DNA from 4 places in the Pseudoalteromonas sp. SG41-2 genome. Region 1 is predicted to be linked to each of the others. Evidence: predicted binding sites of a transcription regulator. Region 1 holds the regulator's gene; each other region holds the start of a gene.
The links. The regulator ArgR, encoded in region 1, controls arginine synthesis, uptake and breakdown. The targets are predictions, from matches to a motif close to ANTGAATANNTATTCANT.

Region 1 (7,757 bases):
ATCGCATTGCTTATATGAGCGATAGCATCAACATGTACAACAGGAGTGGCTGTGTCAGCTGATGGTTCGCCATTGTCTGAACTTGTAGTTTGCTTAGCCGCTGCAGGTTCAGTTGTTTCACTTTCATCCGCAGGTGGCGCTGCCTGCCAATCAATATCGGGTACCGTCATGGCAATTGTGGCATAGCCTAAATCGTTAAGTTGCGTGCGTAAAAAGTTGAGCCCGTTGTTATTGGTAGGTAAGTGTTGCCAATCAGGGATAATCAATACCACACCGCGCTGCTGGGCACTCATGTGTTGGCGATATAAACTTAAAAACTCAGTATCACCAGCGAGTAGCGGTTTTAGTTCATCTTGCGGCATTAGGCGTGATAAATCATTACTGCTGATTGTTGACCATGGTGTGGGTGCAATAAAGTCGGCTGCTTGGGCTGGCATGGCCAAGAAAGTCGCGTAAACCAAACTAATTAATTGCCATACTTTAAACTGTTTGCCGATAGCCATATAAACCACCACGATGAATCAATAAGTTGTTATCGGCGTGTACAGCAAAAAGTTTAGTGTGATTTTAAGCTCGTAATTAAAACTCTGGCTCAGCTTCAAAAGTCATAATTTGTGCTGTTCCCGGGTGAGTGAGCTGTAGCATTTGTGCATGCAATTGCAAGCGCGGGGCAGCAGCCAGGGCATCAGGGTGAGCATAGAGCCTATCGCCTAAAATAGGGTGCCCCAATGACAACATATGCACACGTAATTGATGTGAGCGTCCGGTAATAGGGGTAAGTTCCACACGAGTGGCGTGCAACTCATGCTCCAGTACAGTGTAATGAGTTAAAGAGGGCTTCCCCTTGTCATGATCAACCATTTGCTTAGGGCGGTTTGGCCAATCACAGATCAGTGGCAAATTGACTGATCCCGTTAATGGCTCTAGTTTACCGTACACTCGTGCAACATAGCGCTTTGCAGTTTGGCGTTCTTGAAACTGCATACTTAAATGACGATGAGCCGCTTTATGCATTGCTAAACAAATAATTCCAGAGGTTGCCATATCTAAGCGGTGAACTATTTTTGCCGTAGGAAAAACACGGTTAACGCGAGCTATCAAACAATCGGCGTGTTTAGGATCTTTTCCCGGCACAGTCAAAAGTTCACTGGGCTTGTTGACGATCAGTAAATCATCATCTTGAAATAAAATGGTTAAATACGGATCTAATGGAGGATTGTAGTTAATTAACACGGCCGACCTCAATGATTTATGAGCGCGCTATTTTAGAGAAGTCATCGCTTATACACAATCAATAACGTATTAGATTAGACGCGAGAGTATTAATGAGCGAGTTAATTGGCAAGTAGTCGTTAAGCTGAGGGTATTTTTGGGCAAAAGAAAAGCGCGAACTATCTCTAGTCGCGCTTGCGGAATCTTCTAATTTTTTGCATCCTGCAATTGAACTTAATCAACTCCTAAACTTTACTAATCCATGTGATCACACTGTTACTTATTCGTTCTGCGTGATATAGGCTATCCGTGCCTCTGTCCTATGTGCTTCCTTTTGATCCTTTTTGGTAATCTCTATTACCGGTCCTTTACGCATCGTCCTGATGCTATCCCTTAGTTAACAGTTCCATTGCGATACCCTTTAGGGCCTGTCCATCTGTCCGCTTTTATAACATCCTGTTTAACAACTCTCTTGCGAGCCCTGTTGTTATTCCTTTTCGCATCATCTTGACGCTGTCCGTATATTTACTATCCTTAGTGCTACTCATCCTGAGCCTGTCCGTGAATCCATTTTTTCCTAACGTAACCTTTAATTCGAGGTTTATGAGTAATCATTCCTTGTCCGTTTACTCATTTAAGCGTCACTGCTTAACCGATGAAGTAAGTATAGAGAGTATCGGCAAACAAAATAGGCTAAAAATAGTAATGAAAATACAGTCATTATTTTGAAATTTAATAATAGTTATTATATTTCATGTGGTTAGTTTGTTTTTAGACTTTTTTTATGATGCTTTATACTCAATAGCTGTCATAACCGTGAGATATATCGCACAAGTGATTTCCATTATGGGCGTGGTTGCCTTTAATAGTGGATGTAATTGTAGTGTTGCTTAGACGATTTCTAATCGTATATGGTTTAAGTTTATTGCATATATCCCTTAAATGATTAAAAACCAATATCTATTAAGGCGCTTTGTAATTCTTTAAAATAAATGCGACTTGCCGATAAATAAGCGGCTATGAATTGTGGGGAAATTGCTCAACAAGACACGTTTGAGCCGCTATTTAGCGCTTCAAGCTCAAAGGTAGTTGCAGAATTTCTTGGTCAGGGCATATACTTAGGTGCAGATGTATTAACAGCAACTGAATATAGTAATGCTTACGGGGGCTGAGTCATTAGTTACTTATCGTCGAGTAAAGCAAGTTGGGTAACTTTATGTTCGCCCATACCATCTTGAGTTAATACCTTTTCAATCACAAGGCTGTAGTGCAAATACGGTGACTATTTTAAATCATCGTTTTGTTGTTCTGCATTTTGTGTATAAGGTTATGCTCGATGGACAATAAATTGAAGTTGCTGTTTAGTTGGGCCAATCATTTTAGCAAATGAGTAGGTGACAATAAAAATAACACCACACACGGTTAACTTTTTCGCTGATTAAGTGTTTTAGTATTTTTAATTTCATTAAAAACGCCGTGTATGAGATTTTGAGTTAAGGAAATATCATGGCGCAAGCGCAATCTGGAATTTGTGCTGAAGCAAACTTGCACGGTTTACATTTGTTTTTTAATGTATTTGATGGCCACGATGAGTCATTACGCAAAAAATTAAAATACGTTAGCGCTATCCAAGATGAGTTTTCAGATCAGTTTTCTGAATCGATGCTCTCCAGCCTAGTTGCAGTAGGGGCGCAGTACTGGCCGCATATTCTGCCTGAATTTCTGCCTAGTGAATTACAGAGCTTTCCTAATATTACTCATAATGATCATATTATGGGGGCTCAGCCTTTTGATTTATTTGTCCAAATTCGTTCCGATAGGGAAGATGTAAACCATTTATTTGCTTTGCAAATTCTCAAGTTATTTGCCCCCGATGTTGAATTGGTTGAGCAAGTGAGAAACTTTCGATTTTTAGATGGTCGCGATTTTAATGGTTTTATACTCGGTGGTGACACTCCTCATGGTCGCCAAAAGCGCATCACAGCGTTAATCAATAAACCCAACCATTTTGAAGATCAAGGCAGTTATGTACATATACAGCGCTATAAGCATGATTTAAGTGTGTGGCAAAACCTACCACTGAGTGAGCAAGAACAAATAATGGGACGCACTCGCTTAGATAATACCTTGATTATGCCAGCGACTGAAAATAGTCATGCTGTACGCACTGAGTTAAAAGATGAGCAAGGGCAACCACTGCAATTAAATCAAAACATGCCTTATGGTGACGTTTACGAACAGGGTATATTAGCGATTAGTTATGCGGCACAGGGAAATGCATTTGAGCAAGTATTACGAAGTCGATTAGGTGATGGCGATTGCTACGATCATTGGCTTGATTTTACTCAAGCCGATATGGGTTCTGCGTTTTTTGCCCCATCAATTAACTTTTTAAAGCAGCTATAAAAAGTTTGAACCGGTAGATTTATACCGTATCAAATAAAATACGCACGCGTTCAAGAGTTACATCAATTTCAGATACTTTAGCTGGAGCGATAAAAATAGTATCGTCACCAGCAATGGTGCCTAGTACGCCATCTGCTTTACCTAATGAATCTAATAGCCGAGCAATTAATTGTGCAGCTCCTGGGCTGGTTCGAATAATGATCATCATTTCGTTATGCATTATATCAATCACTAACTGACGTAATGGGCTTTTCGCTGTAGGTACGCCCATTTCAGCAGGCAAACAATAGACCATTTCTTGTTTGGCATTACGAGTGCGTACCGCGCCAAACTTGCTTAACATCCGCGACACCTTACTTTGACTAATATTATCAAAGCCTTGCTCTTTTAGGGCGTCAACAATCTCACCTTGTGAACCAAAGTTTTCTTCTTTTAAAAGTGCCTTAAAGGCCTTTACTAATGCTTCTTGTTTATCTTGTGGTTGCATATTATAGGTTCTTATTCATAAGTGATGCGCTAATTGTACACAATATTGCATACTTATGCAGTAGTTGTTTGCTTTTGCGATGGATTTTAGTGCTGTAAACCAGCAAGTTTACAACTATGGTCTAAATTATATGTGAAATAAGCAGGATAAATTTGTCTTTAGTCGTTAATTTCATTATCTTTAGAGCCACAAATATTTCCTACCTCAAATTACGGAGAATTCCAATGAAAGTTGCTGTATTAGGTGCTGCTGGCGGTATCGGCCAAGCGTTGTCTTTATTATTAAAAACAGGCTTACCAGCTGGTTCTGAATTATCACTTTATGATGTTGCTCCAGTTGTTCCTGGTGTTGCTGTTGATCTTTCTCATATCCCAACAGACGTTAAAGTTGCAGGCTTTGGTGTTGATGCACTAGATCAAGCGTTAACTGGTTGTGATATCGTTCTTATCCCTGCTGGTATGCCACGTAAGCCTGGTATGGACCGCGCTGATTTATTTAATGTTAATGCTGGTATTATTAAAACATTAGCAGAAGGTATTGTTGCTAACTGTCCAAAAGCATTAGTGGGTATTATCACTAACCCAGTAAATGGCACAGTGCCAATTGTTGCGGAAGTATTCAAAAAAGCAGGTACTTACGACGCGAAACGTGTTTTCGGTATTACCACTCTTGATGTGATCCGTTCAGAAGCATTTGTAGCTGAACTTAAAGGTGTTGACGTTGCAACTGTGAAAGTACCAGTAATTGGTGGTCACTCAGGCACAACAATCCTTCCGTTACTATCTCAAGTTGAAGGCGTTACTTTCACTGATGAAGAAGTTGCTGCGCTTACTCCACGTATCCAAAATGCAGGTACTGAAGTAGTAAATGCAAAAGCTGGCGGTGGTTCTGCAACATTATCAATGGGCGCTGCTGCTGCACGTTTTTGTATGTCTTTAGTTAAAGGCTTACAAGGTGAAGACGTTGTAGATTACGCTTACGTTGCTGTTGAAAATGGCGATGCTGCATACTTTGCACACCCAGTACGTTTAGGTAAAAACGGCGTAGAAGAAATTCTTTCTTACGGTGAACTAAGCGCATTTGAAGAGCAAGCTAAAAACGACATGCTTGATACGCTGAAAAAAGACATCCAAGAAGGTGTTGATTTCATCAACGCTTAATTGCTAAGACGATTGATACAAAAAAGCCTGCATTTGCAGGCTTTTTTATGCTCGAAGGATTTTTATACATTAGGTGTTTATTAGTGATTACGATCAACGGCAATACGAGCCAAGCTAACGAGTGCTTCTTTATACGGTGATTCATCTAATACAGATAGACACGCAATCGCTTTATCAGCTTCTTCGTTGGCTTTATTCATCGTAAACTCAAGTGCTTTGGTTTCATTGAGGGCACTTAGAATAGCTTCTAAGTGGTCCATACCATTACTGTGCTCAATGGCATCACGGATCAACTGTACTTGCTCAGCATTACCGTGGCGCATAGCATAAAGTAGTGGCAGGGTAGGTTTGCCTTCGGCCAGATCATCACCGATATTTTTACCTAACTGCTCAGCATCAGCATTGTAATCAAGCACGTCATCCACCAATTGAAAAGCGGTTCCTAAATGCATACCGTAAAGATTAAGCGCTTGCAGTGTCGAGTCGTCTTTTTCGGTAATAATCGCAGCAAGGCCTGTTGCAGCTTCAAATAATTTAGCTGTTTTAGAATAAATTACCTGCATGTAGCTATCTTCGGTGGTATCAGGGTCGTTACAGTTCATTAATTGCAGCACTTCACCTTCGGCAATCACGTTGGTTGCATCAGCGAGTATTTGCATAACTTGCATTTTACCAATACCAACCATTAGCTGAAATGAGCGGGTGTAGATAAAGTCACCAACAAGTACGCTGGCTGCATTACCAAACTCAGCATTTGCCGTCGGTGTTCCTCTGCGTAAATTTGATTCATCAACGACATCATCATGCAGTAATGTAGCTGTGTGAATAAATTCAACAATAGTTGCTAAAGTAACATGATCTTTGCCTTCATAGCCAAGTGCTTTAGCCGCTAAAATAGCCAACATAGGGCGAACACGCTTGCCGCCGCTGTTTACTATATATAAGCCTAGTTGATTGACTAATGCTACATCAGAGCGCATTTGCGCGTAAATTAGTTGATTGACGTCATTCATATCGTTTTCGATTAACGCCTGGATAGCTTTTATATCCATTGATCTCCGAGCCAATTTTAATGGGTATACGGGGCTGATTGTACAACAAAAAACAGCTTTGCTCGACAGTTTGTGACGATTCGCTGAAAAAACACGGTTAAGTAGCTTAATTTAGCCTTAATTAGTAAAGATAACTTTTATATTTGAGAAAATTTACGGTAATTCAACATGGTTGTTTTTTATTCTTAGCGCGTGTTTGTTCGTGGTGTAATTTATTTGTCATGAAACGCTAAAAAGGCTTGGCATAATGCCAATTTAATATAAAATAGGTGAAAATATTGAATCGCCTTCAATGCAGCTATTTTTTATTCATTTAATTAATAAAACAGGCTTGCTAGTTTTTGCACATTAGCGTAAACTTCGCGCCCTATTGAATAATGTTTTAGTTGCGTCGATTTGAGGGCGCACAGACGGAGTTAATTATGTACGCGGTTTTCCAAAGTGGTGGTAAACAGCACCGTGTGACTGAAGGTCAAACAATTCGTCTTGAGAAATTAGACGTTGAGACTGGTGCAGCAGTTGAATTTGATTCAGTACTTTTAGTTGCTGATGGTGAGAAAATCGAGATCGGTGTACCGTTCGTAAACGGTGGTAAAATAACAGCTGAGGTTGTTTCACATGGTCGCGGTGAGAAGATTAAGGTTGTTAAATTTAGACGCCGTAAGCATTCTCGTAAGCAAATGGGCCATCGTCAATGGTTCACAGAAGTTAAAATCACTGGCATTAGCGCTTAATTAGAGGTACTTAGAAATGGCACATAAAAAAGCAGCTGGTAGTACTCGTAACGGTCGCGATTCAGAAAGCAAACGCCTTGGTGTTAAGCGTTTTGGTGGCGAATCAGTTCTAGCGGGTAGCATCATTGTTCGTCAACGTGGAACTAAATTCCATGCTGGCACAAACGTAGGTATCGGTAAAGACCACACTATCTTCGCAAAAGCAGATGGTAAAGTTCAGTTTGAACAAAAAGGTCCTTTAAACCGTAAATACGTAAGCATCGTATCTGAGTAATCAGAATCGGTTCTTAAAAAACCCCGCCTTTGCGGGGTTTTTTGTTTTGAAAATAAATATATACCTAAGCCAAGCCTGCAATCAGCTTGGCTTAGGTATATAATAGTGAAATTAACAAGCCAATCCCTAAAGTGAGTAATCATGAAGTTTGTAGATGAAGTAGAAATTCGCGCAGAAGCTGGAGACGGTGGCAGCGGCATCGTATCTTTCCGTCGTGAAAAATATGTCCCAGATGGTGGACCAGACGGCGGTGACGGTGGAGATGGTGGTAGTGTTTATCTACAAGCTGATGAAAACTTAAATACCCTTATCGATTATCAGTTTGAGCGTTTTCATAGAGCTGAACGTGGTACTAATGGCCGCAGTCGTAACTGTACCGGTAAAAAGGCTGATGACTTATATGTGATGGTGCCTGTAGGTACTCGGATCATG
Region 2 (7,757 bases), on a different contig from region 1:
TCGCACAGCGAGTAAACCAACTTGTGCTATCACAATACCAAGCAAGCCACCTAAAGCCCCAAGCATGGCTACTTCAACTAGATGCTGTAAAAAAACTTGTCGTTTACTGGCTCCTAGTGCTCGGCGCACACCTACCTCCGGTGCCCGACGCAAAAACTTAGCGAGCAATAAGCCAAGGATATTGGCTAAGCACACAGCTAAAAACATAAAGCTTAAGCCGACCAATATTTTGTTGTCTTCACTAACCACATTGTTGTATTGCATCCATTGGTTTACATCGCGTAGTTTGTATTCAAGTACTTTACGCTTAAAACGTCCTAATTTTTGTTGTTCTTGCATATAAGCTAATAAATAGTCTGCGTATGCTTGTTTTTGTTTGGCGTCAGATAATAGTGCCCAAAATTGGATCCAAACTTTTTCTGACTGCAGCTTGTCAGCAAATGTTCGGGTGTTTTCATGTTTCCACCCATTGGTATTACCCCACGTTACTACTTCATTAGCCTTAACTAAACTAAAAGGTAGGAATAATTCTTCGGGTTCATTAAATGCGCCATTGTTTAAATCGTAATATTTAGTCGTTAGCTGCCAATGTGCGATAACTCCGACAACTTCATAACTGAGATCATCCAGATAAATCACCTTACCTACAGAGTTTTTACCTGCAAATAATTTGTCATTGAGCTTTTCGCTGATCACCACCACGGATGCCGCTGTCTGTTCTTGTTGCGAAGACCAGCTTCCACCATAAATAAATGATAAATTAAATAGGCTAAAAAAATCGGGAGTGGTTAAACGTGCTTCACCTATAAATGGTTTAATGATGTCTGAATCTATATGCACCGAAAATCCAGAGCGCATCATGGCAATTTTATGCTCAGGTATTGGCGCATTCTGTAAATTAACCGCATCTTGATAGGTCAGTTGTGACGGCAGGTTATCTTTAGTCCACCACGTATTGCCATCATCCATTATTTGTAATTGCACAGTATAAAGTTGATTGCTTTTTTCGGGAATAGGATCCGCCGACATCATATGATAAACGCTTAAACTGGTCATGGTTACACCAATCCCAATAGCAATGGCTAGCACCATTAACATGCTTACCAGTGGTGTGCGCTTAAAACTACGCCAACTTAAATCGAGGTAATGTAATAGCATAAGTTACGCTCCAGCCACATTTTTTAGGTTTTGCGCGCCTTGATACAAGGTAAAGTCGGCAAGTTGACCATCAACCACTTGAATATTACGAGGTGCTCTGCGGGCAAGTTCTGGGTCATGAGTCACCATAATGATGGTCGCGCCGTCACGGTTAATTTGCTCCAGCAATTCCATCACTTGACGTGCCATTAAGCTGTCTAGGTTACCTGTTGGTTCATCGGCTAATAAAAAGCGCGGCTCACCGGCGAGGGCGCGGGCAATCGCTACCCGTTGCTGTTGACCACCTGATAACTGCTGCGGCAAATGTTTAGCGCGTGAAGCTAGACCTACTTGTTCTAAGCACTGTTCAATACGACGTTTACGCTCGCTTGCTTTAATACCTCGGTAGCGCAGTGGCACTTCAATGTTTTCATACAAATTTAAATCAGGGATCAGGTTGAAGCCTTGGAAAATAAAACCAATTTTTTGATTACGACAATCCGCCCGTTGATTGTCGTTCAGTTTGCCAACATCAATACCATCGAGCAGATATTCACCACTGCTAAAAGGTTCTAACATGCCTGCGATATTTAAAAAGGTGGTTTTCCCGGAGCCACTAGGGCCAGTTACTGCAATAAACTCACCTTCATCTACGTGCAAATTAAAGTCGCGTAGTGCATGGGTTTGCACCATTTCTGTTTGATACAGTTTACTAATATTGTTCATTTTAAGCATGAGTTGATCCTTGTAATATGGTTGTTCTTATCTCAGTAATAATGTTGGCGCTTGTTTAAAGTTATCGTAACTGGAGATGATCAGCTGATCGCCTGAGCTAACACCTTGTAGCAATTCTATTGCGTTGATGCTGCTTGCCCCGGTTGTGATATTTACCAGTTGTGCGGTGTCGCCGATAACTTTGTAAACCTGCGTACCACCTTGCTGCATAAACGCACCGCGTTTGATTTGTAAAACGTCATCACGATTTTCTAATAAAATGCGCGCTGTTAATCGCTGGTTTTGGCGAATGCCTTTTAGCTCTTCGTCAAAGCGTACTCGAGTAGTTACTTCACGATTGTTAACTTCCGGCGAAATTGCCGACAACACACCAGTCACTTTTTTTGCCCCGAGTGTGAGCTCAACTTCCATTCCTAAACCGAGTTCGTTGGCGTAACTTTCAGGTACTTGCAGTTGTGCTTCAAAATTACTTAAATCAACCAGCGTCATTAACGGCTGACTTTGGGTAACGGCTTCTTTTTGTTGTACAAGCAGGTTACCAACAATGCCGGTGACGCTGGCTTTAATAGTTAAGTTTCTGACTTGGCGATTTAAATCATCAACGATCAGTTGTTGGCGAGCGAGATCGCGCTCTGCAGCTTTGAGTTCAAATGCGAGTGTATCTTTAGCAAGTTCAACTTCTTGTTGAGCGTGTTTGTAAGAAAGCTTGGCACGGGCAAGATCATCAACTGCTTTTTCTAAATCAATTTGGCTGATCAAGTTTTTTTCGATAGAAAGCTTAGCACGGCGATTTTCCCTGTCTGCTGCATTGAGCTCTACTTGGGCGAGATCAAGCGTTTTGGTTAAGCTTAACTTTTGTCGACGTGCTTCTAAGTGCTTACGTTGTAATTCACCATCAAGGCGGGCTAACACCGATTGTTGCTGTTTTAGTTCATTATTGAGTTCTGGGCTATCGACTAAAGCAATAATGTCATCTTTATTTACTTTATCACCGGCTTTAACTTGTAAATCCACATAGCCACGTTCTGGGCTATAAACCTTGGGAGCATTTGCTGCAACAATTTTACCGCTGGCGGCTACATCACGTACTAAACGACTAATATTAACGGTAGCAATCTGTAAAGAAGCCCGCTCAACAGAAATACTACCTTGATTGTTACCCATAAATGCTTGTGCACATAAAGCAAGTACAGCAAGTGATAGCACCAGTACTATTAATGGTTTTTTGTAACTACGTCTTTGCGTAATACTTACATCTTGTCCGCTGGTATCTTTTATCATGAGTGATCCTTAGCTATGTCTATTCTCGCAGTAAGTGATCATCAAGCTCACTACTAAGACAGTGATTGGTGAAACTAAAAATAAACTGAGAATAAACATAAGTTGTGTCCTGTAATTATCTTTTAATGTTTATTCGAATATCATGCCAAAATTTAATGTTATGATTTTAATGAGATAATTATTTATTTTTAAATTATTTGGTGTCCGCGGACATAAATTGTGTCCGCTGCGGACACTTTGCTATGGCGGCTAAGAAGCTGTCGCAGGCGTCAACAGGGTGAGCAAGCTAAAGACTTACTAACTAGCGTAAATTATGCAAAATGTGACTGTTGTGATGATAATTATGCATTAATTAGTGGTTTTAAATTTACCCATAAAAAGACATTGAAAAGAGTATTTACTCTAATGTGCGCTGTGGTATCGACCTTGAACGACAGCAAAGAGATTCAATAAAAAAGAAAGCATTTATTTTCGCTACATAACTCAGTGAATATTTATTCATTTTCACACCGGTTTACGTTAACGTAAACTGCAGGTTTGTGGTACGGTTATTTTACAACTTGTTAAATATGACACCAGTGTCATAAAAAAATAACGGGTAAAATATCGCTAAATGTTAAAAATAGGCATGAAATAAAAAGATTGTGTTGTGGTGAGAAATATTCAAGAATGTGAATATGTATTCAAAGCGCTATTGACTCAATGTACAATTGGCGATAGTTTTGACTGTCTGCTAGCAAACCGTCGAGAAGGTCATTCATAGCTAGTTGTTGTAGCAAGGGGAGGGGTCTATGTTATACGACTCAAAATTAGAAAAAGATAATTGTGGCTTTGGCTTAATAGCCCAAGTTAATGGTCAGGCAAGTCATCGTTTAATTCGTACAGCGATCACTGGCTTAGACCGTATGGAACACCGTGGTGGTATTTCTGCTGATGGTAAAACAGGCGATGGCTGTGGCTTATTATTACAAAAGCCAGATAGCTTTTTTCGTGCTATTGCCGCTGAAAAAAATTGGCACTTGGGTAAAAATTATGCCGTTGGCATGATTTTCCTAAACTCAGATCCAGTACTTGCGCAAGCTGCAAAAGATATATTGAGTGAAGAACTCGAAAAAGAAACCCTCAATATTCAAGGTTGGCGAATTGTGCCAACAGATGAATCATGTTTAGGGCCAATTGCAATCAAGCAGTTACCTAAATTTGAACAGATTTTTGTTAATGCACCAGAAGGCTGGCGCCCAAAAGATTTAGAGCGTCGTTTATACGTTGCGCGCCGTCGTGCTGAAAAGCGTTTAAGCGAAGATGAAGGCTTTTACATTGCCAGCTTGTCTGGGTTAGTAACTATCTACAAAGGCTTAATGATGCCGGTGGATTTGCCTAACTTCTATTTAGATTTAGCCGATATCCGCATGACCAGCGCAATTTGTGTATTTCACCAACGTTTTTCAACTAATACACAACCGCGTTGGCCTTTGGCTCAGCCGTTCCGCTATTTAGCGCACAATGGTGAAATCAACACCATACAAGGTAACCGCCAGTGGGCTCGTGCTCGTTCATATAAGTTTGCATCGCCGCTTATTCCAGATTTGCAATCAGCAGCACCCTTTGTCAATGAAACCGGCTCAGATTCATCAAGCCTAGATAATATGCTTGAGTTGTTTTTAGCTGGTGGCATGGATTTATTCCGTGCTATGCGAATGCTAGTACCACCTGCATGGCAGAAAAACCGTGCGATGGATGATGACTTACGTGCATTTTACGACTTTAACTCTATGCACATGGAACCATGGGATGGCCCTGCTGGTATTGTGATGTCTGATGGGCGCTTTGCCGCGTGTAACTTGGACCGTAATGGTCTGCGTCCTGCACGTTATGTGATCACTCAAGATGGCTTTATTACCCTCGCTTCTGAAGTGGGTATTTGGGATTACACTGCGGATGAAGTGGTTGAGAAAGGCCGCGTTGGCCCTGGTGAGCTATTAGTTATTGATACTCAGTTAGGTAAAATTTGGCACTCAGACGAAATTGATCGCGATCTTAAATCTCGCCATCCATACAAAGCATGGCTTGAGGCCAATGTTAAGCGCTTAACGCCGTTTGAGCAGTTATCAGAGCAAGATGCGGGTAACCGTTCATTTGATGATGAAACGTTACTGAAATACCAAAAAATGTTTGGTTACACCAATGAAGAACTTGATAGCGTTATTCGCGTGATGGGTGAAATTGGCCAAGAAGCAACCGGTTCAATGGGAGATGACACGCCATTTGCAGTGCTTTCTGAAGGTAACCGTTCATTGTTTGATTACTTCCGTCAAAAGTTTGCTCAGGTCACGAATCCGCCAATCGATCCACTGCGTGAAAACCATGTAATGTCGCTGGCGACCTGTATCGGTAGTGAGCAAAACGTGTTTAATGAGACGACCGGGCACGCTAAGCGCCTACAGTTTGATACGCCAATCCTAATGTATGCAGACATGCAACAATTATTGAGCGCTGATCAGGCTCATTACAGCTATTGCAAAATCGATATCACCTACAGCAAAGAAGAAGGCCTTGGTGATGCAGTAATCCGTATTTGTGACGAAGCGCAAGAAAAAGCAGCTGGTGGCTGTGTCATGTTGTTTTTGAGTGACCGTAATTTTGATGAGAATAAATTACCAATTCCTGCCGCTATGGCTGTTGGAGCGGTACAAAAGCGTTTAGTTGATAACAATTTACGTTGTGAATCAAATATCATCATTGAAACAGGTAGTGTCCGTGACGCGCATCAATTTGCGGTATTAATTGGTTTTGGTGCAACGGCAATTTACCCGTACTTAGCATATGAATCACTGGTTGCGATGAGCGACTCTAAAGTGATCAACAAGAGCTATTGCCAAGTTACGCTTGCTTATCGTAATGCAATCAACAAAGGCTTGTACAAGATCATGTCAAAAATGGGCATTAGTACCGTGGCATCGTATCGTTGTTCAATGTTGTTTGAAGCAGTTGGTTTGTCGGATGCAATTGTTGATACCTGTTTTAATGGTGTGGCAAGTCGCATTAAAGGCGCGTGTTTTACTGATTTTGATGATGACCAACGCAAGTTACATACTTTGGCATTAAGTAAACGTAAATTACTCAGCCATGGCGGCTTATTAAAGTATGTGCATGACGGCGAGTATCACGCGTACAACCCAGACGTCATTCAAACGTTACAAAAAGCGGTGCGCTCAGGCGAATATTCTGATTACAGCGTATACGCAGATCTTGTTAATAAGCGCCCAATTGCCACATTACGTGACATGCTTGCACTGAAACTGCCAGCAGAGGGGATCAGTATTGATGATGTTGAGCCTGCAACTGAGCTATATAAGCGTTTTGACTCGGCGGCAATGAGTATCGGTGCATTATCGCCAGAGGCGCATGAAGCGCTTGCAATTGCGATGAACCGCTTAGGTGGCTGTTCAAATTCAGGTGAAGGCGGCGAAGACAAACTACGCTATGGTACCGAGAAAAACTCTCGTATCAAGCAAGTCGCGTCAGGTCGTTTTGGGGTAACACCACATTACTTACGCAGTGCTGACGTTATTCAAATTAAAGTAGCGCAAGGTGCAAAACCAGGTGAAGGCGGGCAATTGCCGGGCGAAAAAGTAACCCCGTATATTGCTAAGCTTCGTTACTCGGTACCGGGGGTGACCTTAATTTCGCCACCACCGCATCACGATATTTATTCGATTGAAGATTTAGCTCAGCTTATTTTCGATTTAAAACAAGTAAACCCTAAAGCGTTGATCTCAGTAAAACTAGTATCAGAGCCAGGTGTGGGCACAATCGCCACTGGTGTTGCTAAAGCATATGCTGATTTAATTACTATTTCAGGCTATGACGGCGGTACTGGCGCAAGCCCGCTAACGTCGGTTAAATATGCGGGTAGCCCGTGGGAGCTTGGTCTTGCTGAAACACAACAAGCGCTGGTTGAAAACGGTTTACGTCATCGTATTCGTTTGCAAACTGATGGTGGTTTAAAAACCGGCCTTGATATCATCAAAGCAGCTATTTTAGGTGCAGAGAGCTTTGGTTTTGGTACGGGTCCTATGGTTGCGCTTGGTTGTAAGTACCTGCGTATTTGCCACCTAAATAACTGTGCAACCGGTGTAGCAACGCAAGACGAAACATTGCGTCAAAAACATTTCCATGGCCTACCAGAAATGGCGATGAACTACTTTAAGTTTATTGCTCAAGAAGCCCGTGAAATTATGGCAAGCCTTGGGGTTGCCAAACTAACAGACTTAATCGGTCGTCTTGATTTACTCGAAGCGATTGAAGGTAAAACTGCAAAACAGCAAAAAATTGATTTATCGTCAGTGATTGCACAGCCGAATAACCCAACTGGTGAAACCTTATACTGCAGCGCACCTAATACGTCACATTATTTAGGTAAGTTGAATGAAACCTTACTTGCTAAAGCTCAACAAGCAATTGATGAGAGCAGCGGTATTTCACTGGTCAGCCGTATTTGTAACACTGACCGTTCAGTGGGCGCGATGTTATCGGGTTATATAGCCGATAAGCATGGCAATCAAGGCATGGCGGCTGATCCTGTCTCGATTGAGTTACACGGA
Region 3 (7,757 bases), on a different contig from region 1:
AACAACAATACCGACAGCGGATGTGTCAATAGAGCTGCGACTTACACAAAAAACTATAGCCTGTGGATCGTGTTTGGCAATTTCTTTTAGATACGCATTTGCAATTTCACTACTTGCACCGAAAATAATATAAGCGTTAGTCATTATTTTATCCCACAACTTGATTGACAGAAAATGCGTGTGATCTGTCTGCGGTACTTAGCAAACAGGCGATAACCTAAATCGGCAATAAAGCGTATTATGGGTAATTGTAGCAGCTTTAGCCATGAATGACGGCCAACCGTTTGCCATGCTTCAAATGTGACATCTAATCCGTAAATCATTTCACCGTTATCACGCTGGCCATGCAAAAACGCCATGGCATCGTGGCGTTTTATGTTTTTAAAGCGCTGCTCAAAATCATCTTTATTTATATCTTCGAGTATTATTTTGTTGTGTGTGTCAGCACGCTTAAGTGAATCCATTTCTTTAACACAAAGCGGGCAATTACCATCGTAAAAAATAATCATAGTTACTCAAAATTCATCGATTCATTATGTCTTGTTACGAAATAGAATAAGCCTTGGATCTGTTAAATTATCCATTTGGATGATATTAATAGAGTCTTACAAATATAAAGGTAAGCAAAGTGTCGATTTTTTACCGCATTTTACACTCCACACTTAAAAATTGAACACGGCTTATTATTAGTACCTTTATGGTATAAACATCAACAATGGAGTATCAGGAATGAGTGAACAATATGCCGCCTTGCGTGGGAACGTTAATTTATTGGGGCAATTATTAGGCCAAACAATCAAAGACGCCCAAGGACAAGCGATTTTAGATAAAGTAGAAGAAATTCGAGCTTTAGCTAAGTCATCCCGCACAGGAAACGAGCAAGACCGCCATACCTTAATTAATGTTCTGCATGCTTTAACCGATGAAGAGTTACTGCCAGTGGCACGTGCTTTTAATCACTTTTTGAATTTAGCCAATGTTGCAGAGCAGTTTCATACTATTTCTCGTTTTAATGACGTGGGTTTTTGTCAGCTAAGCCCGTTAACACAAACTTTAAAAACATTAGCTAGCCACGCACAGCAGGGTAAAATAAATCCCAATGAAATCGCAGAAAGTTTAGCTAAACTGCATATCAATTTAGTTTTAACTGCACACCCAACTGAAGTAACTCGTCGTACAATTATTAACAAACACGTTGAATTAAGTGATTGTTTAGCAGCTCTTGAGCGTACCGATAACCTGCCTTATGAGCGTGAAAATATATTAAACCGTATCGCACAGTTGATCAGCCAAGCATGGCATACAGACGACATCCGTCGTTCACGTCCAACCCCAATTGATGAAGCAAAATGGGGTTTTGCAGTTATCGAAAATAGCCTATGGCATGCCGTTCCGCGTTTTTTACGAGACTTTAATAAAGAAGTAAAAGAGCACCTTGATTTAGAGTTACCAAACGATTACAGCCCCGTTGAATTTACCTCATGGATGGGGGGCGATCGCGATGGCAATCCATTTGTAACAGCATTAGTGACGCAGCAAGTGCTGGATCATGGGCGCTGGATGGCACTGGATTTATACAGTCGCGATATCGACACTTTAAGCACTGAGCTTTCTATGTCACAAGCCAGTGATGAGCTAGTCGAGCTCGCTGGACAAGATTTTGAACCGTATCGTGCGGTATTAAAAGTACTCAAAGCGCAAGTGAGTGAAACCGTTGCTCATCTTGGCGCTAAAATTATGAATAAGCGCACCGATGCACAAGACATCGTTACTGACATTGAGCAGTTAAAGCAGCCGCTTGAGGCATGCTACCGTTCTTTGCTTAAGAGTAACATTGCGGTGGTAGCCAATGGCTTATTATTAGATGTGTTACGTCGTATTAATAGCTTTGGTATTCGTTTAGCTAAACTTGATGTGCGCCAAGACTCATCACGCCACAGTCAGGTATTTTCAGAGCTCACTCGTTATTTAGGTTTAGGTGATTACGACCAATGGCAAGAAGAAGATAAGCAGGCATTTTTATTAGCCGAGCTTAACTCTCGTCGCCCGCTTATTCCTAAACATTGGCAACCAAGCGCTGATGTAAAAGAAGTCCTCGACACCTTTGATGTAATCGCCAAGCAAGATGCGTCGACGTTTGGTTTATATATTATTTCAATGGCACGCACAGCCTCTGATGTATTAGCAGTACAACTGCTATTAAAAGAAAGTGGTTGTAGTTTTAAACTGCCTGTTGCGCCATTATTTGAAACCTTAGATGACTTAAATGCAGGCAGCGATGTTATTACTCAATTGCTAGATAATAACTGGTATCGAGGCCAAGCTGAGGGCATACAGAATGTTATGATAGGTTACTCAGATTCAGCCAAAGATGCTGGGATGATGGCTGCCGGGTGGGCGCAATACGAGGCAATGGATAAGCTTGTACAATTGGCAGAGCAACGTGGTATTGAGCTGATATTATTCCATGGCCGTGGTGGTACTGTTGGCCGTGGTGGCGCACCTGCTGCGCAAGCCTTGCGTTCACAGCCACCAGGTTCACTCAAAGGTGGCCTGCGTGTTACCGAACAAGGGGAGATGATCCGCTTTAAATTTGGCCTACCTAATGTGGCGCTGGAAAGTCTAAACATCTATGCCGGTGCTGTGCTTGAAAGTAATTTGTTACCACCACCAGAGCCAAAAGATGAATGGCGTGATGTAATGGCGTTGATCAGTGAAAAGTCATGTGAGCATTACCGTAATGTAGTGCGTTTTGATGAAGACTTTGTGCCGTACTTTAGAATGGCAACACCAGAGCAGGAACTATCAAAATTACCGCTTGGTTCGCGTCCAGCAAAGCGTAATCCCAATGGTGGTGTTGAAAGCCTGCGAGCTATTCCGTGGATTTTTGCTTGGAGTCAAAATCGCTTAATGCTACCAGCATGGCTTGGGGCACTAACTGGTTTACAAGCTGCACTTGAAAAACACGGCATAGACACCCTTAATGAGATGAGTCAACGCTGGCCGTTTTTCAGAGCCCGTCTAGAAATGCTTGAAATGGTATTCAGTAAAGCGGACTGTTGGTTAAGTGCGCATTACGACGACGCTTTAGTTGAAGAGCAATACAAACCACTAGGTGAAAAACTGCGTAAAGAGCTCAAGCAGGCTATTTCACTGGTACAATCGTTAAGTCCACAGCAAAGTTTGCTTGCCGATCAACCTTGGATAAAAGAGTCTATTGGTTTGCGCAACCCGTATACGGATCCATTGAATGTGCTTCAAGTTGAGTTGTTAAAACGTTCGCGCGAAGCGGCAGAAGGCAGCTCTGGTGACATTGATAACGCGTTAATGATTACTATGACTGGGATTGCCGCAGGTATGCGTAATACCGGTTGATTATCCAATAATTAAGTGTGGACTTCTTTGCTGTGTTTAGCAGCGAGAGGTCCATTAATTAGTTAATTGAGCACTAACAGTGCGCTGTGCTGGTAAGGTTCGGCGCATATATTACCAAGTAAGTTATATTTATCCGCATTAAACATCTTATTTAATCTTAGTTCAGCTTAGATGTATTGAATACAGTTACTTCCTATCGTTAAGCTGTTTCAGGTTATAACTTAGTTACAACAAGGTATTTTTTGGTATCATTTTAGCAAAAAAAACCATCCTTTATTCTGTATTAACGCTCTGGTCAGACCTGATTTGCTACTAGATATTGACTGTCTGTTTTTTTTATCTAGAATGTCGGTTGTTTTGTCATTTTATGGCAATTGTACTAATAATCGAGTAGTAATTATGTCAAATGTGTCTACTTGCATCACGTATGATGCATCTACGTCATTAATAATGATGACGCTTAGAGGGACGGCAAGTGCACAGGATGTGATGAACTTTTATCAAATTGCGCAGCAGTATGTATCTATTTACGGCAGTAATAAATTACTCGTTGATGTGTCTGAATTAACGCATAAATTTCCGGCAAGTGAACTGCTGACTATTATGCCAGCAGTATCTCAGTGGTTAGCTAGTTGCTTTATTGCTCGCGTCGTTAGTTTTGATGGTTTTATGCACGATTTGTTTTTGCAAAAAGCACAGCGCTTTGATATAAAAGCAGAAAATTTTGATTGTTTTAACAGCGCGAAAAATTGGTTAGTAAATCAACCTAGCATTTAAGCGTTGAACCTTCTAAACTAGTTAGCCATTAAATCATAAAACTAGTCTATGTCTTCATTAACGCCTACAGTAAGTACTCAAACTAGCTGCGTTTTTAGCTTCAGTGAAAAACAACAGCAGCAGTTATATCTTCACGTAAAACAGCACAAGGGTATTTTAAATACCGCTGATATCACAGCTTTGTGCGCGCAATATAAGCAACCTGTCGAGGTTATACTGCGTGCCTGTTTACCTATTGCTGCAAAATTTGCAGTTGTGCCTATTTCACATTTTTTTGTTGGGGCAATTGTAGTTGGCTACGATAAACACGGTGAGCAACATTTTTATTTTGGGGCTAACGTTGAATTTGCACAACAAGCATTAAGCTTAGTGGTTCATGCTGAGCAATCGGCAATTAATAACGCTTGGCTCAATGGCGCGAAAAAAATAGCTAAAATTGCTATCAGTGATGCGCCATGTGGTTATTGTCGTCAATTTATGAATGAGTTGGCTGATGCGCAGAGCTTTGATATTTTATTACCGCAGCAGCAATTCAAGCTGGCTGATTTACTCCCTCACTCATTTGGCCCGCAAGATTTAGGTAATTCTTATAGTTTGTTTAACCCTGCTCCACAACAGCATGAATTTGTTGTAACTGATGAACTGGATAAAACGTTGCTAAGTTATGCGTTGGCTGCATATGTACCTTACTCTGAAAATTACAGCGCAGTGAAAATTAGTACTTTCGAAAATGGTAATTTTTATGGTTGTTATGCGGAAAATGCCGCGTATAGCCCGAGCTTATCACCACTGCAAAGTGCGGTGAGTCAATTGCATTTAGCCGGTTTGGCAATGACTAAAGATGTTGTCAAAGGGATTGAGTTACTACAAACGCAGGGTAAGGGAAATCAGTTAAGTGTCAGTCAAGCAGTACTGGCAAGTTACACTGATTTGCCAGTACTACAAAGTATTAGTTTAAATATTAAGCCAACAGCAGTTTAGCGGCTTCGAGTACCACGGCGACTGATTTTTTCTCAATCTCGCCGTGATCTACATTGGGGATTTCTTGGCGAGTACGATTAACCAACACACCAGCTACACAGGCGGCTTTTAGCCCCAGTGCTGCACACATTGTAAATAAGGTTGCTGATTCCATTTCATAGTTCATCACGCCCAGCTTTTGCCATTCTTCACAGCTACCTTGAAATGCTTTTGGTACATAACCCGAGTAAGTGTCGTAACGTTCTTGACCTGGGTAAAAAGTATCGCTTGATGCAGTAATACCAATATGAAAATCAATGCCTAAATTACCGCACGCATTTACCATCGCTTGAGTGGCGAAAAAGTCAGACACCGCAGGGTAGTTCAATGGCGCAAAATGTTGGCTCGCACCATCTAAACGCACAGATGCTTGGCTGATTAAAATATCACCTTCATTAATATGAGGTTGAATAGCGCCAGTTGTGCCAATTCGTAAGAATGTTTCAACTCCCAATTGCGCCAGCTCTTCTACTGCAATGGAGGTTGAAGGACCACCAATACCGGTTGAGCAAATAACCACAGAGTTACCGTTAAGTTGACCTAAGTAAGCATGAAATTCTCGGGTTTGGACGAGGCAAGTTGGGTTTTCGAGAAAAGTTGAAATACGTGCTGCACGATCTGGATCGCCCGGTACAATTGCAAGTTTTGCACCGTGTAGATCGTCGCGGGTGAGTCCTAAGTGAAATACCTTTTCCATAGCGGGGCCTTATTTATAACTTTTGTTCTAACGTCAGTTAATAACGCTAATTTATAAAGAGTTGTTGTCAATTTAGCATAATTACTACAATGCATTGCCTTGTACAGGACGGATGTCCGTTATCAAATTTATTCATTCTCTTTGAATATTCAAGCAACTGACTTTAATTTGTGTCATCGCCGGTAGTTGACTTGTATTCATAGACACTATATCAATCCTACTAGGCACTCTATTTTAGTTTATACGTTGTTGGACGAATAAGTATAACCAATTGTTATTATAGAGATTTATATAGTTATTTAAAATGTAGCTAAAGCGGCGAGAGTAATAAAATTGCGAGTGAAAATCGGCGCGTGAATCTTTTATTAATTTTATTTTCAACAACGCTCTTTTGCATAACTACGCAAAAGCACACAGTAAGGAATTGCAATGAGCACACAATGGCACACATTTAAAAGTAAAGTTGAGCACTGTTTATGTCCGCCGGGCGATGGCGTTTTTACGGTTAATACTGCAAAAGAACGTAAAGCGGCGCTGCGTATGAAACTGTATGGGCAAGAAGATAATATCGATACGCTATGGCGTGCATCACTCGATACACTTAGTCAAAGTGAGCATAAAGCGGTGACTTTAGGTATTAGCTCTGACTGTGGTGGTGGCATTTTACGCGGCGCCAACTGGGGGCCATTGTTTTTACGCTCAACATTGATTGATCAGCAGCCTCAGGCAAAGTCGTTTGATTTAGGTGATGTAAGGGTTATCCCACATTTACTGCATGATAAATATTTAAACGACGCGACTATCAGTAATTGCCAACAGGCATTATATGATAATCCAAGCAGTGAGTATTATGTCAGCCCGTTGTCTATCACTGAAGATGTATGCGATAGCTTTTATGCAACGTTTACTGATAAAGGCATTTTTGGTATTGGTGGTGATCATTCAATTAGTTACCCGTTAACTAAAGCGTATTTGAAGGCAAAGCGTGCGCAAGGTAAACGCACTGCGATTATTCACTTTGATGCGCATACCGATTTACTCGTTGAACGTTTAGGTATCGATTTATGTTTTGGCTCGTGGTGCACTCATATTTTAGAGTTTTTACCTGCACCGCATCATCTGATCCAATTTGGTATTCGTTCAAGCGGTAAGCCAAAAGAGCACTGGGAATCTACCTTTGGCGTTAAACAACATTGGGCCCATGAGATCATCGAACGAGGCGCGCCGGCAATTGCCGCAGAAGTCATTGCTCAGCTTAAAGCTGACAATGTTGATGAACTCTACGTCAGCTTTGATATTGACGCCCTCGATGAAGAGTTTGCATCAGCAACAGGCACACCCGAAGGGAACGGTTTAACGCCGCAGCATGCTTTGGATATCTTGGTTGCTTTGGCTGATGAATTTCCGATCACTGGCGCTGATATGATGGAAATTGCCCCATTTACTGACAGTTCACTGATTGGTCAATCGAGTTCAGATACAACGCTTAGAGAAGGTGCAAAAATTTCAGCATTTTTAATTAATGCCATGAACCGCGCATAGTCAATAACAGTTCATTTAAGCAGCCTGCTACGGCATGCTGCTTTTTAAATTCACAAATCAGCTATTTGCCGTTATATTTAATTTACATCAACAGATGCTTAAAGTAATAATCGGTGGGGCAAGAGTGGCTAAGTGGTGTTATTTTTTATTTATAATCTTAAGTAATCAAAGTCTCGCTAAATTAAATGTGGTGACGGAATATTTTCCGCCTGCTCAATATCTTGATGAAAACGAACAACTTGTTGGCTATATCGCTGATAAAGTTCAAATGGTGTTAGCTTCTTCAACACTCGATTATACAATTTCAGTGCATAGTTGGAGTACTGCATTTAATATGGTACTGCGC
Region 4 (7,757 bases), on a different contig from region 1:
TGCCAGCCAGTGCTTGACTAAAATCAGCTGGGTTAGCTTTAATTTTTTGCGCTAAGTTAAGTAATTTAAGTGCGCCTTGTTGGTCTAACTCTAGACCCGATAAAAAATGATTAAACATATAAAACCTATGGTGTAATTTTTGTTCCGACGTGCTTACCCGCGAGTAGAGCAATTAAGTTTTCTGGCTTTTGCCAGCTCGAAATGTAAACGCCACGTCGTAAGTGCTGGGCAGCAAGAAGGCTGGTCTTTACTTTGACCTCCATCCCACCCAAAATTACTCCTTCTGCAATTAAAGTATTGATCTGGTTTGTGTCAAGTTGATGTAACGGCTGTTTATTTGCATCAAGTACAGCTTCTACATCAGTCATAAAAATAATTTCCGCATTAAGCTCTTTAGCTATTGCCGCCGCCGCTTCATCAGCGTTTACGTTATACCAAAGGCCATCTTCACCAAAGCCGATAGAGCTGACCAGAGGTAAACGACCAAGTTTTAATAACTCCGGTATCACACTTTGCACACCGCCGTCACAATTACCAACTTGACCAAGCGCTTTGAGTTTTTGTGACGAAATAATGCCCGCTTCGTATAAACTAAGCCCGACGGGTTTATGACCTGCGATAATTGCTTGGCTCATTAATTGTTTATTAGCACACCCAGCAAGCGCGCCAACAATATAAGGCATTTGCTCTTTTGGACTGATGCGTAAACCTTGATGTTTCGCACTAGCAAAACCAGCCTCAGTCAACCAATTATCAACTAGTGAACCGCCACCATGAACGATGACAAATTGTGCTTGAGTTTGCGATGCAAGCGCCTCAAATAACGCTTTAGCCGCGTCTTCTGTATTGAGTACTGCACCACCGAGTTTAATGACCCATGTTTGCATTACTAACTACCCTTTTAAACCTGTATTATGGGCAATACCCATGGCTAAATTAATGCACTGCAATGCTTGCCCTGCAGCACCTTTTAATAAGTTATCAATAGCTGCCATCACAATTAGCTGCGTACCTTGCTGCTGCCATGCAATATCAACGTAAGGCTGCTTTGCAACTCCTTTTATTGATGGCATCTTATTACCAAGCAATCTGATCAGTGGCTCATCAGCAAGCACTTGATAAGCTTGTGTAACTTGCTCTGGTGTAACTCCAGGTTTCAATTGCACATAAATAGTTTCTAAAATACCGCGTGGAAAATTACCTAAATGCGGCGTAAATAGCACCTTGTGACCTAAATGCTGCTCAATCTCAGGACTGTGTCTATGATTAAACAATCCATAAGGTGCTAACGACACTTCACAAAAATGCGTGGCTACACTAGCTTTACGCCCCGCACCGGTTACACCCGATACAGCATTAATAATAATGGTTTGCTCGGCTAATAAGCCGGCTTGTTGCAATGGTTTTAACGCATTCAGCGCTGCTGTTGGATAGCAACCAGCCACAGCGACTAACTGCGCCTTGGCGATTGCTTCACTATTCCATTCAGCCAATCCGTAAGCCGCTTCACTTAGTAATTCCGTATGTTGATGCGCAAAACCATAATAGGTTTGATAATCTTCATTACTGCTTAAACGGTAGCCACCCGATAAATCAAATACTTTTTTGCCCATGCTTAAAAAACGTGGCGCTAAGTCAACACTCACTTTATGATCAGTACACAAACATACAAAATCGGCCGACTTTTCAATATCGTTATAAGCGCTATCACTAAGAGGCAATAAAGGAGAATCAAGCAAACCTAAATGCTCAGGATACAAGTCACTTAATAATTTACCCTTATCTAAGCTTTGCTCAGATACATAGCAACCAGCTAAGGTTAATTGCGGGTGTTTTACTACCAAACTTGCTAATTCTGCGCCGCTATAGCCACTTGCGCCAATAATCACTACTTTCATTCGTTACTCTTTTTGGTTTTTTGTTACTACATATATATTCAAATCGGGTTTAACAGTGCATAAAACACTATTTTATGAATGAAATCTGGTTATCGTCGTTTTATATTCATTGCGTCGCTTTAATATATTTATGCTTAAAAAGTGAATTGATATTCATCATAAATACTTTTATATTGTTATGCAATTAGATTGAATACTTATTTTGGATTTTTTTATGTCATTACCGTCTTTTTTATCTATGTATCAGCAATTGATTGCTGCACCTTCAATTAGTGCCATGGATGAGTCATTGTCTATGAGCAATAAAGGGGTGATTGATTTATTAGCTACTTGGTGTACAAGTCTTGGATTTGAATGTGAAATTACTGAGTTGTCGGGCCCTAAAGGTCGTTTTAACTTACTCGCAAAACGTGGCCAGGGAGATGGTGGTTTAATGCTTGCCGGTCATACCGATACAGTCCCATTTGATGATAGTCGTTGGAACTATAATCCGTTTAAATTAAGTGAAGATAACAATAAATTATATGGTTTAGGTAGTATTGATATGAAAGGGTTTTTCGCTTTTGTATTGCAATCAATCAGTGAACTAGATGAGAATATTCAAACACAGCCAATTTTGATTCTAGCTACTGCCGACGAAGAAACCACCATGGCCGGTGCACAGCAAGTTTGTCAGCATAAAAACTTAAAGCCAGCTCGGTGTATTATTGGTGAACCTACTGATATGACACCTGTTTTCACACATAAAGGACATATGAGCAGCGCGATTCGCGTAGTCGGTCGTTCCGGACATAGCTCTGATCCTGAACGTGGTTTAAATGCCATTGAAGTGATGCATAAAGTTATTGCAAAACTGTTAACTTTAAAAGAGCAATTAAAGAATAAATATGCAGTTGAGCATTTTGTTATTCCTTACCCTACTTTAAATCTAGGACACATTCATGGTGGCGATAATGCAAATCGCATATGTGGCTGCTGTGAAATGCATATTGATATGCGCCCTTTACCGGGTCTAAGTGTGCAAGAACTGCAAATGATGCTGTTAAAAATAGCTACAGAGATCAATAACCAATATCCAGATTCAGTCAGTGTAATGGATATGCACGAGCCAATCCCCGCATTTACCGGCAGTACTGATTCGGCATTAGTTAAACTGGCAGAAAAAATATCAGGAGAGCAAGCAGTTGCAGTGAACTACTGTACTGAAGCGCCATTTATTCAACAATTGGGTTGTGAAACGATTGTGATGGGACCGGGTTCAATTAATCAGGCTCACCAACCCGATGAATTTTTGGCGATGGAAAAAATTAAACCATCTCAACATATTATCACTGAAATGATCAGAACATCGTGTTTTAGCTAACAAAGAAAGTGCTGCTTGCGTTATCCCCACGCAACCTGGGAATAACGCAACTGTTACTGCTCAGTCCATGTATTTCTTAAGATATTTCTTAAATACAGGATCTGTTTTAGCCAGCTCTTTTTGCTCAGCAAGTATATCTTTTAAAATACTCTCTGATGTCAGCGGATTTGCAAGTACGACTCGAAATACCACTGTAGGTTGATGATCATACTGCGCGGGAGTTAAACGGGTACGGGACACAAATGAACGACCGGCTTCACGTTGGCGTTTTTGCATACTGGCAGTAAAACGATTTAACGAGGCAAAGATATCCAAACGCGTTTGTTCATCTGCTTGAGCTATTTTTTGTTTTATCTGTTTTGGCACATAACGGTATGTCAGTAAACATAACTCAGGTTCTGAGATCAGCTCAAAGTCATCATCTGCTTTCACTAAATCAGCAAAGTAACGGGCTTTTTCAATTCCTTTATCTATTAAGATTTCGTAGCCTTTACGGCCAATAACGCGTAAGCAAGCATGCACTAACATAGCCATACCAGGACGACTACCTTCAAGTGTGTGGCTGCCTAAATCTTTAGAGCCTTTACGTAAAATATATTCTGCATGATGTTCTATAGCATCCGTAGCTGTAGGATCTTTAAATAGCACTAACCCAGCGCCCATTGGCACATACATTTGTTTATGAGCATCGATGGTAATTGAATCTGCTCGCTCAATACCTTTTAGTAACGAGCGGTATGTACTAGAAAGCAGCGTAGCTCCTCCCCATGCTGCATCTACATGAAAATGGCAGTTGAGTTCAGCGCTTAAATCAGCCATAGCATCAAGAGGATCAATATTGCCAGTTTCAGTCGTGCCGGCTACCCCAACAATCGCCATCACTTTTATACCTTGCGCTGCTAGCTCATGGGCTTTGGCGCGCATTGCATCAACATCAACCTTATTGTTATCTGCAGTTTTAATGGCAATAAAGTTATCACGACCAATGCCAAGTAAATCAGCTGATTTTCCTAGCGAGTAATGGCCACGTTCAGAAATAAGTACTGCAAGGCCTTTATATCCATAATGCAACATGGCACTGATCAAACCTTGTGAACCAATCCCTTTAAATTCGCCGTCCGCTTTCAGTAAGCGATTACGAGCAATCCACAATGCGGTAATATTGGCGATTGTGCCACCCGAACAAAACGCACCTAGCGACGTTTTCGCACTGTGCATCCATTTGCTATAAAAACTGTCATCTTGCCCGTATGCCAAATGATGCATCATACCAAGCACTTGGCGCTCAAGTGGAGTAAATGCTTTGGAGGTTTCTATTTTTACTAAGTTTTGATTAAGACCAACCATCAACTTAGAAAGTGGCAATACAAAATGCGGTAATGCTGACGTCATGTGCCCAATAAAGCTTGGCGCAGCGGTATGCACTGAATGAGCGACAAGTTGCTCCATAATATCTTGCGCATAAGCAGATACAAAAGTCGGATCTTCTGGGATTGCTGCCGATTGAAAATCTTTTTCAATCTCATGCAATGGCTTTTCAATTGCCGCTATGTTCTCATTCAAAAAACCTGCTAAATTGCTCGAGATCTCAAGTTCGATTTTACTCAAAGTTGAGTCTGGTGCTTCAGGCACAGTAAATATACGCATCAGAGTTTCTTTAGAGGCGACGGCACAACGCTTTTGATCCATCTTTATACCCAGTAAATGTAGCTTTGTTTAGCTGAAGATCCATCTCTAGGAACTCCATTACTAATAACGCCAAAACTACAATGATTCCACGAAATGCGTTAACTCTACTGTAATAGAGTTGAAATGTCTCGTATAAAGCCACAAAAGTAGCCAATTGCATGACAAATTAATGATAATTTGATTAATATTTATCATTCAAATAACTAACTATATTTTTATAGGCGATACAGCCTTTTTTTGTATAATAGAAGGGCTAATAAATCAAGGAAGAGCATGATAAATACAAATTTACGGACAAATTGGATAATCGCGGGTTTCATGCTGTTTTTTATCAGTTTATTGAGCTACATCTATTACACCTACAACAGCACTCGTAACGATATTATGCACAGCGTTGATACTCGATTACTCAATGCGGCATTAAGCGTTAAGCATATGCTTGGTGATGAATACCATCAAAAAATCAATGCAGGCCAATATATATCATCAACCGAATACCAACAAAAAAGCCGGCAACTTTCAGAGTTTGCTAATGCGTTAAATATCGCTTATGTATATGCCATGGTTTTAAAAGACGGTAATGTACATTTTAGTGCATCGAGTTACACTCAGAACGATCAAAATACCGGTAAAATCACCCAATTACTCGATCTATACCCTGAAGCAACTGCCGCTAATATTGGCGCGTTTTATTCAACAGAGCCAGTGTTTGAAATTTCAAAAGATCAATGGGGGCATTTTAAAACAATTTTTGTCCCTTTTGTCGATGCCAATGGAGTCACCTATTTAACTGGGGCCGATATCACCATATACGATCTCAATCAGCGATTAGCGCAAAGTGTATCTAAAGCTGCGGGCATGGCTATGTTTTTCTTTTTTATTGCTCTGTTGGTTGCCGGTATTTATGTGTATTTATTGAAACGTGCGATTTCAACCGATACCAGTAGTGGCTTTGCCAATCATATTGCACTTGAATATTATATTAAAAACTCCCCTAATCATCATCTGCAACTTGCTGTTATTTGGGTAAATGAAGTTGAAGATATAAGCAGTTTTTATGGTACAGAAGTAGGCGACCGCGTTATGAAAAACTTGTTGCAACACTTCAAAAAGCGCCGCCCTGCGGGTAGCCAGATGTTTCGTCTAACGACCAACAAAATAGTCCTCATCGCTCCTTTTGGTAAAGATAATGCAGGTTTTCTCGAGGTGATCCAAGCTTATAATTGCAGTACCCCATTACTTACCGACCCTTTTATATACATCACCTTGTGCGCAGGCATCGCCAGTGGCAATAAATCAATGTTACTTGAAAATGCTCATATTGCCGCATTACAAGCCAAACAAGGTCGCCGCACTGTGATTAATTACTCAAGCGCACTCCATGATGTAAAAAACCAATATCAGTACAATGTAGCAATGGCAAAAGAAGTGCGTGAAGCATTTGAGAACAATAGAATTGTGCCTTATTTTCAGGCAATTTATGATAATGAAACGAATGCCATTATTCAGTATGAATGTTTGGCTCGCATGATCACCTGTCACGGGGAAGTCCTAAAACCAGAATCATTCTTAGATGTCGTTAATCGCTCTCGCATGGATGGAATGCTCACCCGCACAATGCTCACACAATGCTTTGCACGATTTAGAAAAACCAGTACGTGCTGGAGCATCAATATCACAGCCCAAGATATGCTTGACCCAAGCCTTGCTGAATTTTTAGAAAACGAATTTAAACGCTATCCACTACCGAGTAATATCACCCTAGAACTATTGGAAACCGAAGCTATCGCAAATTTTTCTGAGGTAAAAGCATTTATAACCATGGTTAAAAATCGTGGTGTACGGGTAATAATTGATGATTTTGGTACAGGTTATTCGAATATATCTAATGTACTAAAATTAGAAGTAGATGGCATTAAGCTTGATGGTAGTTTGATCAAGCAAATTATCAACGATAAAGATATTTATTTATATATTGAGCATATTGCCAGCTTTGCTAAGCAACTCAACTTACAGCTAATTGCTGAGCATGTAGAGAGTAAGCCTATCGCCAACGCGCTTAAAAAAGCTAATGTGACACTAATGCAAGGCTATTACTTTGCCGAGCCTGTGCCACATATTACTGCAAATAAAAACCAACCGTATCCAATCTCTTAACCTAAACTCAGGTTAAGAGATTTACGAAAACATTAAGTTATAAAATACTTAATTTTTATTTCGAGCCAGGATCTAAATTAATTACTAAACGGTGACTTTGTTGACCACTTGCCCAATATTTACGTTCAAATGGCGTAACTGCCAAATCATTTTGATAAAGCTCTACTGTGCAGTCATGTCCGGTGAGTTTGAGTGCTTGAGCAAACTCTTTCACATAAATATCCCAATTGCTGCGAACTTCTAACAGCCCACCTAATTTAACGATAAATGGAAAAATAGCAGCGCCATGCCAGCGACGTTGAATATGCTTCGCTTTTGGCCACGGATTTGGATACAGCAAATAATGATGTGTGGGTTGCCAATTAGCCGCCACTGCGAGTCGCCAAAAGTCATTTAAATCGGCTTGCACTAAAATGTACTGACCTGAATCGGTTTGTTTATATTCAATGTCATGCTTATCTAAACGATGCGATGACTTATCAATACCTATAACTAACGCATCAGGATGTCGTTTCGCTAAATTAGCGGTGCTTTCACCTACCCCACAACACGAATCTAAAATAATGGGCCCATTAAAAGCCTGCACTTTTTCATTTACTTGATCAAACGCCGTTTGCGTATGAGCTGCAATGGGTTTTTTAAACTGGGCA

Region 2: a site for ArgR is predicted at 3,824-3,841, ahead of gltB (glutamate synthase large subunit). Genes of this name have one in related genera too.
Region 3: a site for ArgR is predicted at 6,260-6,277, ahead of H5186_RS11340 (arginase family protein). Genes of this name have one in related genera too.
Region 4: a site for ArgR is predicted at 2,039-2,056, ahead of argC (N-acetyl-gamma-glutamyl-phosphate reductase). Genes of this name have one in related genera too.

Annotation. Positions count from the first base shown of each region.
Region 1 is NZ_JACJFK010000003.1:270,813-278,569, forward strand. It holds gene H5186_RS03980 (DUF3530 family protein) at 1-503, opposite strand, end outside; gene rluA (bifunctional tRNA pseudouridine(32) synthase/23S rRNA pseudouridine(746) synthase RluA) at 580-1,233, opposite strand; gene H5186_RS03990 (Dyp-type peroxidase) at 2,719-3,618, shown strand; gene argR (transcriptional regulator ArgR) at 3,638-4,105, opposite strand; gene mdh (malate dehydrogenase) at 4,330-5,265, shown strand; gene ispB (octaprenyl diphosphate synthase) at 5,346-6,317, opposite strand; gene rplU (50S ribosomal protein L21) at 6,740-7,051, shown strand; gene rpmA (50S ribosomal protein L27) at 7,068-7,325, shown strand; gene cgtA (Obg family GTPase CgtA) at 7,467-7,757, shown strand, end outside.
Region 2 is NZ_JACJFK010000035.1:6,113-13,869, reverse strand. It holds gene H5186_RS20350 (ABC transporter permease) at 1-1,158, opposite strand, end outside; gene H5186_RS20345 (ABC transporter ATP-binding protein) at 1,162-1,872, opposite strand; gene H5186_RS20340 (efflux RND transporter periplasmic adaptor subunit) at 1,900-3,153, opposite strand; gene gltB (glutamate synthase large subunit) at 3,945-7,757, shown strand, end outside.
Region 3 is NZ_JACJFK010000012.1:74,927-82,683, reverse strand. It holds gene H5186_RS11370 (SDR family NAD(P)-dependent oxidoreductase) at 1-144, opposite strand, end outside; gene H5186_RS11365 (thiol-disulfide oxidoreductase DCC family protein) at 144-509, opposite strand; gene ppc (phosphoenolpyruvate carboxylase) at 730-3,375, shown strand; gene H5186_RS11355 (hypothetical protein) at 3,775-4,152, shown strand; gene cdd (cytidine deaminase) at 4,201-5,133, shown strand; gene udp (uridine phosphorylase) at 5,114-5,869, opposite strand; gene H5186_RS11340 (arginase family protein) at 6,299-7,411, shown strand; gene H5186_RS11335 (ABC transporter substrate-binding protein) at 7,446-7,757, shown strand, end outside.
Region 4 is NZ_JACJFK010000023.1:32,977-40,733, forward strand. It holds gene H5186_RS16890 (ornithine carbamoyltransferase) at 1-118, opposite strand, end outside; gene argB (acetylglutamate kinase) at 126-887, opposite strand; gene argC (N-acetyl-gamma-glutamyl-phosphate reductase) at 894-1,898, opposite strand; gene argE (acetylornithine deacetylase) at 2,113-3,261, shown strand; gene panP (pyridoxal-dependent aspartate 1-decarboxylase PanP) at 3,322-4,950, opposite strand; gene H5186_RS16915 (bifunctional diguanylate cyclase/phosphodiesterase) at 5,224-7,107, shown strand; gene H5186_RS16920 (tRNA (guanosine(46)-N(7))-methyltransferase TrmB) at 7,163-7,757, opposite strand, start outside.